Regions from separate parts of the Paenibacillus spongiae genome, predicted to be linked through region 2. Evidence: a T-box and tRNA genes for the amino acid it is inferred to sense, from the RefSeq annotation. Region 2 holds a T-box; the other holds one or more tRNA genes.
The links. The T-box of region 2 lies ahead of L1F29_RS15720 (glutamine--tRNA ligase/YqeY domain fusion protein). A T-box ahead of a tRNA ligase gene usually reads a tRNA of that ligase, here a tRNA-Gln.
Positions count from the first base shown of each region.

Region 1 (4,309 bases), 3.5 Mb from region 2:
TTTGATTCACGCTGCAAGCAATAACATTTAGAAAGGAATGAATCGGTATGATCAAAGGTTTTCGATTAGGGATTTATGTATTCAAGGATGCGGAGGTCATCGACTATGCGGCACCATATGGCGTCTTCTCCGTGGCCAGGCGGTTCGATCCCGCATTGGAGGCATTCCTGATCAGCGATGCAATGCGTCCCGTCCAAACTCAAGCCGGTCTTACGGTTCTGCCTAACTACGCCTTCCAGGATAAGCCTCACATGGATGCGTTCCTCATTCCCGGAGGATTCGGGACTCGACAAGAAATGTATAACAGGCGGCTTCACAGCTACATTCACCAGCTCCCTCATCACTGCCTTCTTACTAGCGTATGCACCGGTTCATGGATCTACGGTCATATGGGGTTACTGGACGGTATTGCGGCTACCAACCGGAAAGAGCCTGACCGGCTGGAATCATCGAATATGGGCAAGGTTCCGATTGACCGATTGGCGGAAATTGCACCGGCTTGCCGGATCTCTCGGGCGCGACTTGTCGATGCCGGGCGGATCGTCACCGCAGGCGGGATTGCTTCCGGTATGGAGATGGGATTCCATCTGCTTCGAAGAGCCGGGTATGACGAAGCATTCATCGCTGATGTTGCTCGTACGATGGAATACGGTTCCGCTTATCAAATGTACAAAGATGATGTGGAGTATGATTCGGTACATGAAGCATTTATCCCCTGAATGGTTAACGGGATGTGGAAAACAGATAAGCCATCGGCAGATTGAATCTGCCGATGGCTTATCCACATGTGGATAGACGAATTTCGCGTTCATCTATTCACGTCATTATCAACAATGCATGTACAGTTTGGGTATAAGTCCCCTAACCAGACTGTTGGTTTGCTCATTGATGTGGACAACAAAAAACTCCCGAATCTGTAGGATTCAGGAGTCCGTTAGTTAAGGTTGGTGCGCGTAGAGGGACTTGAACCCCCACGGTCGCCCGCCAGATCCTAAGTCTGGTGCGTCTGCCAATTCCGCCATACGCGCTTATTCGTACTGCAGCACATTTATAAGAGGTCTTAAAATTGTGCTACCTAACTATAATACAAGTTATCTTAACGAAATGCAACTGTTAATTATTATATTTCTTGAACAGGAGCACAGCTGCAATCTCATCCCTTTACTTACACGCCTTTCTAGCCTCGGCAGGCTGCTTTGTTATAAAGGTTCTGTTTCGGATGCCACAACTATGATAGATTTAACTATAGTAAATTTTTTCTAGGAGGGGCACGCATGACGAAGATTAAGGTCGGTATTGTCGGAGCGAGAGGTTTAAGCACCTTATTGGGATTTCAGTCCTGTCCTGAAGCAGAAGTCGTCGCGCTATGCGATTTGGACGAGGCGTTATTGAAAGAAGCAGCGCTGAGACATCATATTCCGAACACCTACCGCATCTACGAGGATATGCTAGAATCGGATATTGATGCCGTCGTCGTATCCTCACCGATGCAGCTGCATGTCCCTCAGACGCTTGCCGCGCTCGATGCCGGCAAGCATGTGCTGAGTGAAGTGACCGCTGGTGTTACCATGGACGAATTGTGGTGGCTGAAGGATGCTGTCGAGAAGTACGGCAAGGTGTACATGATGGCCGAGAATTACTGCTACATCCCGGAGAACCAGCTTATTAGCAACATGGTCGAGCAAGGATTATTCGGTGACGTATACTTTGGCGAAGGGGAATACCTTCATGACATTAAAAGCTTGGCGGTCGGCTATAACCGTCCAACCAGCGGATCGGCCGGCAGCAGAACCTCCTGGAGGAAATATTGGCAGCTTGGAAAGCGCGGCGCCTTCTACCCTACTCACAGTCTGGGTCCGGTCATGAAATGGTTCAAGCACGACCGTATCAAATCCGTTACCTGTCTGGGAACGGGATGGCATACCGCGCCTGAGCTCCGTCAGGAAGACACGACCATCACCTTATGCCAGCTCGAAAGCGGCAAGCTGATCAAGCTCCGTATCGACTGCATTTCCGAACGTCCGCACAATATGTCCTACTACACCCTTCAAGGCACTAAAGGCTGCTACGAGGCGCCACGGGGATTAGGAGACCAGCACAAAATATGGCTTGCCTCCGATCAAGCTGGCGAGCATCCGGAATGGCGGCCGTTGAAGGATTACTACACCTATTTGCCAGACCGGTACAAGAATGTAACCGCTGAGCAAAAAGCTGCCGGCCACTGGGGTGGCGATTATTTTATCGTGCAAGACTTCGTCGATGCGATTGCGAAGAACGCCAAGCCTGCCATCGACGTCTATGAAGCCTGTGAGTGGACAGCGGTCGGCCTGCTCTCCGAGCTTTCGGTCATGAACGGCGGGAAGTCGATGGATATGCCTGATTTTCGTAACAGCTCTTCTTACCGGGATCAAATTATCAAGTTATAAGAAGGCACGGATGGCAACAGATGACCGGGGCATATAATCAGGTGGTGGAGAAGGAACGAATCTATTTTTACCCCTTCTCTATTAGATTCACTCTATGTCAAAATTCCCACGATATGTTTAATGCCCTTCAGATTTAAACATAAAAAAATCTCAAGATCAAATGATCTTGAGATTGGTTTTTGATGTTGGTGCGCGTAGAGGGACTTGAACCCCCACGGTCGCCCGCCAGATCCTAAGTCTGGTGCGTCTGCCAATTCCGCCATACGCGCACAAATATTTCATAGCCATTCTTCTCTAAGGAAAAATGGTGAGCCATGTAGGACTCGAACCTACGACACCCTGATTAAAAGTCAGGTGCTCTACCAACTGAGCTAATGGCTCATGGCTGGGGATCCAGGGATCGAACCTGGGAATGACGGAGTCAAAGTCCGTTGCCTTACCGCTTGGCTAATCCCCAACATCAATGGTGGAGGCTGACGGGATCGAACCGCCGACCCTCTGCTTGTAAGGCAGATGCTCTCCCAGCTGAGCTAAGCCTCCATAGTATGTCCGATATGTACGCCATTTACCCATCGTCTATCGGTTAAGTAAATATGGTGACCCGTAGGGGATTCGAACCCCTGTTACCTCCGTGAAAGGGAGGTGTCTTAACCCCTTGACCAACGGGCCGCAGTCATTCTCCGCTGCATGCTTGCAGTAAAAAAGTGGAGCTCTCAACCGGGATCGAACCGGTGACCTCATCCTTACCATGGATGCACTCTACCTACTGAGCTATGAGAGCAGAAATGGCTCCCCGAACAGGACTCGAACCTGTGACAACTCGATTAACAGTCGAGTGCTCTACCAACTGAGCTATCAGGGAACAATATAAAGGATGTTTTACACCCTGAAAACTGGATACGAGTTTGCGTAACTCTTACATCTAAAGCATATGCTTCCGAAGCAGACTTTCACTCCGTGAAAGCTTGTAGGATAAGCCCTCGACCGATTAGTATTCGTCAGCTGCATGCATTACTGCACTTCCACCCCGAACCTATCAACCTGGTCGTCTTCCAGGGGTCTTACGAATTGGGAAATCTCATCTTGAGGGGGGCTTCGCGCTTAGATGCTTTCAGCGCTTATCCCGTCCGTACATAGCTACCCAGCGGTGCTCCTGGCGGAACAACTGGTACACCAGCGGTACGTCCATCCCGGTCCTCTCGTACTAAGGACAGCTCCTCTCAAATTTCCTACGCCCACGACAGATAGGGACCGAACTGTCTCACGACGTTCTGAACCCAGCTCGCGTACCGCTTTAATGGGCGAACAGCCCAACCCTTGGGACCTACTTCAGCCCCAGGATGCGATGAGCCGACATCGAGGTGCCAAACCTCCCCGTCGATGTGGACTCTTGGGGGAGATAAGCCTGTTATCCCCAGGGTAGCTTTTATCCGTTGAGCGATGGCCCTTCCATGCGGTACCACCGGATCACTAAGCCCGACTTTCGTCCCTGCTCGACTTGTAGGTCTCGCAGTCAAGCTCCCTTATGCCTTTGCACGCTACGAATGATTTCCAACCATTCTGAGGGAACCTTTGGGCGCCTCCGTTACTTTTTAGGAGGCGACCGCCCCAGTCAAACTGCCCGCCTGACACGGTCCCTCCACCCGATTCAGGGTGGCAGGTTAGAACTCCGATACGATCAGGGTGGTATCCCAACGGTGCCTCCACCGAAGCTGGCGCTCCGGCTTCCCAGGCTCCCACCTATCCTGTACAGATCGTACCAAAGTCCAATATCAAGCTGCAGTAAAGCTCCATGGGGTCTTTCCGTCTTGTCGCGGGTAACCTGCATCTTCACAGGTATTAAAATTTCACCGGATCTCTCGTTGAGACAGCGCCCAAGTCGT
Region 1 covers NZ_CP091430.1:6,927,592-6,931,900, forward strand. Annotated here, with positions in the region: gene L1F29_RS31070 (DJ-1/PfpI family protein) at 48-719, shown strand; tRNA gene L1F29_RS31075 (tRNA-Leu) at 946-1,028, opposite strand; gene L1F29_RS31080 (Gfo/Idh/MocA family protein) at 1,275-2,426, shown strand; tRNA gene L1F29_RS31085 (tRNA-Leu) at 2,613-2,695, opposite strand; tRNA gene L1F29_RS31090 (tRNA-Lys) at 2,732-2,807, opposite strand; tRNA gene L1F29_RS31095 (tRNA-Gln) at 2,809-2,883, opposite strand; tRNA gene L1F29_RS31100 (tRNA-Val) at 2,891-2,966, opposite strand; tRNA gene L1F29_RS31105 (tRNA-Glu) at 3,021-3,095, opposite strand; tRNA gene L1F29_RS31110 (tRNA-Thr) at 3,132-3,207, opposite strand; tRNA gene L1F29_RS31115 (tRNA-Asn) at 3,213-3,288, opposite strand; rRNA gene L1F29_RS31120 (23S ribosomal RNA) at 3,395-4,309, opposite strand, start outside.
Region 1: it has a tRNA-Gln gene. The T-box ahead of L1F29_RS15720 (glutamine--tRNA ligase/YqeY domain fusion protein) is inferred to sense a tRNA for this amino acid. The anticodon was not compared.

Region 2 (4,309 bases):
CTTAGTGCTGGCGCTGCAGGAGCGCTATGTGGGGAAACGGCTTGCGATCTTCCTCCACGGAACGCTCAATCAGATGATCCTGCAGTCCATTCTTGGTATGCCTACGTTTGAAAAAATCCGGATTCATCAGCCGAATGGCTGTATTCATCGGATATTATTTCAGGACAATCATATTTTCGTCCATAGCATTGCAGACATCACTCACTTAATTCAGGACGATGTCGGAGTAACCTCTTAATTCGCATTTCCGACAATCTTCCGTTCCACATCGCTATTCATCTGACGAACGTAAATCCTTCTCATCCTTCACGAGCCCAGTGGCGGTGAGCTGCGATTGCCAAGCCTCCTGAACCGTTCATGCAGTTTATCTGTTCTGTCATCTCTCACGATAATTAATGTCATTAATTTATGATGTTATTTAGTGGCATTAATTGATAGGGGACAAGCATCTCACCATTGTTTGGTCAAAAAAGAAACCAGTCTGCTGGCAGACTGGTTTCTTCAGCAATTCATCGTTTATTCCAGGTATCCTTCAATGGAACGATTCGGTTGAACACAAGCTTATTTTCGGTCGTATGCTTGGTGTCCACGCAAAAATAACCATGGCGCAAAAACTGGAATCTTTGCTCCGGCCCGGCATGCTTGACGAATGGTTCCGTCAGACAGTTGCTTACCACTGCAAGCGAATCCGTATTGATTGCTGCGGTCCAGTCCCCGTTGTCTTCATCCGGAAGCTTCTGCGTAAGCAATAGACTGTCGTACAAATGGACATCGGCCGTTACGGCATGATCAGCCGAGACCCAATGGATCGTCCCCTTCACCTTGCGGCCTGTGAATCCTCTGCCGCTCTTCGTAAGCGGATCGTAGGTACAGCGAAGTTCGGTGATCTCCCCTGTATCCGGGTCTTTAATCACGTTCTCGCATCGGATGAAATAAGCCCCCTTCAGCCTTACCTCTCCGCCAAGACTCAGACGGTGAAAGCCTTTGGGCGGCTGCTCCATGAAATCCTCGCGCTCGATGTAGACCGTTCTGGAGAATGCCACCTCTCTCTTCCCCATCGTTTCGTTCTCGCTGTTATTCTCGATCATCAACAGCTCTGTCTCATCCTCGGGATAGTTGGTGATAACGACCTTCAATGGCTGCAGTACGGTCATGACGCTGACTGTCGATGCCTTGAGATCTTGACGGAGGCAATGGTCCAGCAGCGAGATGTCCACCGTGCTCTGGCTGCGGATGCCGCCGACTTCTTCGATGAAGCGGCGAATGCTTGCCGGCGTGTAGCCCCGTCTTCTTAAGCCGCGGAGGGTGGGCAGCCTCGGATCGTCCCAGCCATCCACGTATCCGCCTTCCGCCAGCTGTCGTAACCAACGTTTGCTTGTAACAGCGCCTGTTATGCTTAGCCGCCCGAACTCTCTTTGCCTCGGAGGTTCATGGATATCCAGCTCCTTAAGAACCCATTCATACAGTGGCCGATGGTCTTTGAATTCGATCGAGCATAATGAATACGTGATCCCTTCGATCGCATCCTGAATCGGATGGGCAAAGTCGTACATCGGATAGATGCACCACTCATGGCCCGTTCTGTAATGCTCCGCATAGATGATCCGATAGATAACGGGATCGCGCAGGTTCAGATTGGGCGAAGCCATATCGATTTTGGCCCGGAGAACGCTCGAGGAGGCTGGGAATCCGCCCTCTTTCATTTTCACGAAGAGCTCCAGATTCTCTTCGACAGGACGGTCGCGATAAGGACTGTTCCTGCCCGGTTCCGTCAATGTCCCCCGATAATGCGTCAGCTCCTCCGGTGACAAATCGCAAACATAGGCTTTCCCTTTCTTGATCAGACGGACCGCTGCGTTATAGATTTCTTCCGAATAGTCGGAACCGTAGTAAATATGCTCGCCCGGATCATAGCCGAGCCACTTGATATCGTCGATAATCGCATTCACATACCCGATATCCTCCTTAAGCGGATTCGTGTCGTCAAAGCGCAAATGAAACGAACCATTGAATCGCTCTGCCATGGTGAAATTCGTATGAATCGCATAGGCGTTGCCGATATGCAGATAACCGTTGGGCTCGGGAGGGAAGCGCGTGCACATCCCCCTGCCGAATGGATTCTGCGACAGCTCCTCGCTAATTTGTTTGACCAGAAAATTTCCCTCGTTATTCAAGGCGACTCCTCCTAATGAACGTGATTTCGCGGTACTTAGATACAAAAAAAAATCCCACCTCCAAGACTTCTAGTCTTGGGGACGAAATTTTCGTGGTACCACCCCAGGTTCATTAATATGTCGCCATATTAACCTCTTCAAGTACGGCATTGCAGGCAATGCTTATACTCTATCTCTGTAACGGGAGCTCCCGTCAGACCATCCCCCTTGCGGTTCCGGGCTGCTGCTCAGAGGCTTGTTTCGGGAATACGCTCTTTGCTCCTTCTCAGCTGCCGGAGCTCTCTGTATAAGAACGATTTTCCTTACTCTTCTCATCATCGCGTTTGAATATTGGATCTATAATAACAAATTCATCCCTCTGATGTAAACCAGCATTCGCTTATTGTTCGTTTCGCCATGAACGAGGGTTACCCGTCAATCAACGCGTACTCTTGCCCCGGTCTTCCATGACCGTATGGCCGCATCCGCGATTTTGAGCGCCCTCATTCCGGCTTCAGCATGTACCGGCGGACGCTCGCCTGCCTTGAAGGCAGCCAGGAGTGCATCGACATGCTTATCGAACGTACGGTGAAATTCACGGTCCATGTCATTGAAATAGCCGGCTTCCCATACCTCTCCAAGCTCGCTGCCTCTCGGATGATAGGTGTACCGCCTGACCGTATCGTGAATGACTGCCCGCCCTTTCGTACCGTCCAGCTCGACCCGGTGCGTGTCTGGGTACGCGTAGGAGGAGTCGTATGTACCGATCAGACTGCCAACCGTACCGCTCGCGAATCGCAATGCCAGTACGATCGTCCGTTGACCGCCGCCTGTCATGTCCGTCATTTCGGCCATCACGGAATCGACCGGTCCGCATAAATACTCCAGCATATCGAAACCGTGGCATTGCGTCTCGATCAGATTGGCATGAGGATGGCTGCTCGTCCCTTCCCCGCCGAATCGCCATGATGCGAAGGTGAGATCGCCAAGCTTGCCTGCGAGGATCGCCTCGCGAGCCAGCTGAACCGGCTTTGCATACCGGTGATTGAAATTAATGGCGAAGAACAGATTGCGCTTAGCCGCTTCGCTCAGTAGATTATCCGCTTCCTTCAGATCAAAAACAAGCGGTTTCTCGACAAGAAGCGGGAATCCGGCCTGAATGACCCTCAGCGTGGTTTCATAGTGGTCTTGATTGGGCAGACAGATGCTGACCAAATCCGGCTGTTCCTTTTCCAGCATCTCATCGATATCCGTATAGCCATTCGTGCCGAAAGCCTGGGCACGCGCCAGCGTCCTCTCCGGTTGTCGGCCTACGATTGCGCAGAAATCGACATCGGCTCGATCGCGCAATATTCGCGCATGCTGCAAGCCCCACCCGCCAGCGCCAATTAATGCCATTTTAATCCTCTGCTCTCTCATTGCTCGACGACCACCTTGCCCGTTTCGCCATTAAAGAACAGCTCATAGGCTTCTTGAATCTCGTTTGCCTTGAATCGGTGGGTAATGATTTGGCTGAGATAAGGCAGATGATCAAGCATTAACTTGTGGTTCGGCTCAAATTCATCATATCGGAAATATTCGCTGCCAAGCACCGACCGCTCAGTCGCAATCAGATCATGGGATACATTCGTCACCTGCAGATCCTGTCCATGACCGACGCAGACGAGAACCCCCCTTTTGTTCAGCACTTCTAGCGCTGAGCGGCGCGCCTCCGATTGGCCGCTCGTATCAATGGCAATATCCGTTCCGCTTAAGCCTGCTTCTGCAACTGCATCCGCCAGCGAGCCGGCATTCAGGTTGACTGGAACTGCGCCCATACGCTCCGCCAATGCCAGGCGATACGGAACAAAATCCGTGATGAATACCGGCGTCTCGTGGCCTAGAAGCAGCTTCGCCATTGCCAGCACACCCAAACCGATCGGTCCTGCACCTGTAACGGCAACAGAACGGATATCGGGTCGTACGAGTGATGCCCGTTTGATTGCATGTCCTCCCGTACCCATAATATCCAGAAGCATGGTGGCTTCCGTCATCGGAATCGACTTATCGATGGCGAAGAACACGTTCTCGTCAATCAGCATGAATGGACCGTATCCCCCGTCATGGCTGAATCCGTAATCCGCACGCTTGTCCAGACACTGATTGGTGTATCCTTG
Region 2 covers NZ_CP091430.1:3,424,088-3,428,396, reverse strand. Annotated here, with positions in the region: gene L1F29_RS15725 (histidine phosphatase family protein) at 1-238, shown strand, start outside; gene L1F29_RS15720 (glutamine--tRNA ligase/YqeY domain fusion protein) at 510-2,174, opposite strand; T-box leader at 2,249-2,501, opposite strand; gene L1F29_RS15715 (Gfo/Idh/MocA family protein) at 2,589-3,572, opposite strand; gene L1F29_RS15710 (zinc-binding dehydrogenase) at 3,569-4,309, opposite strand, start outside.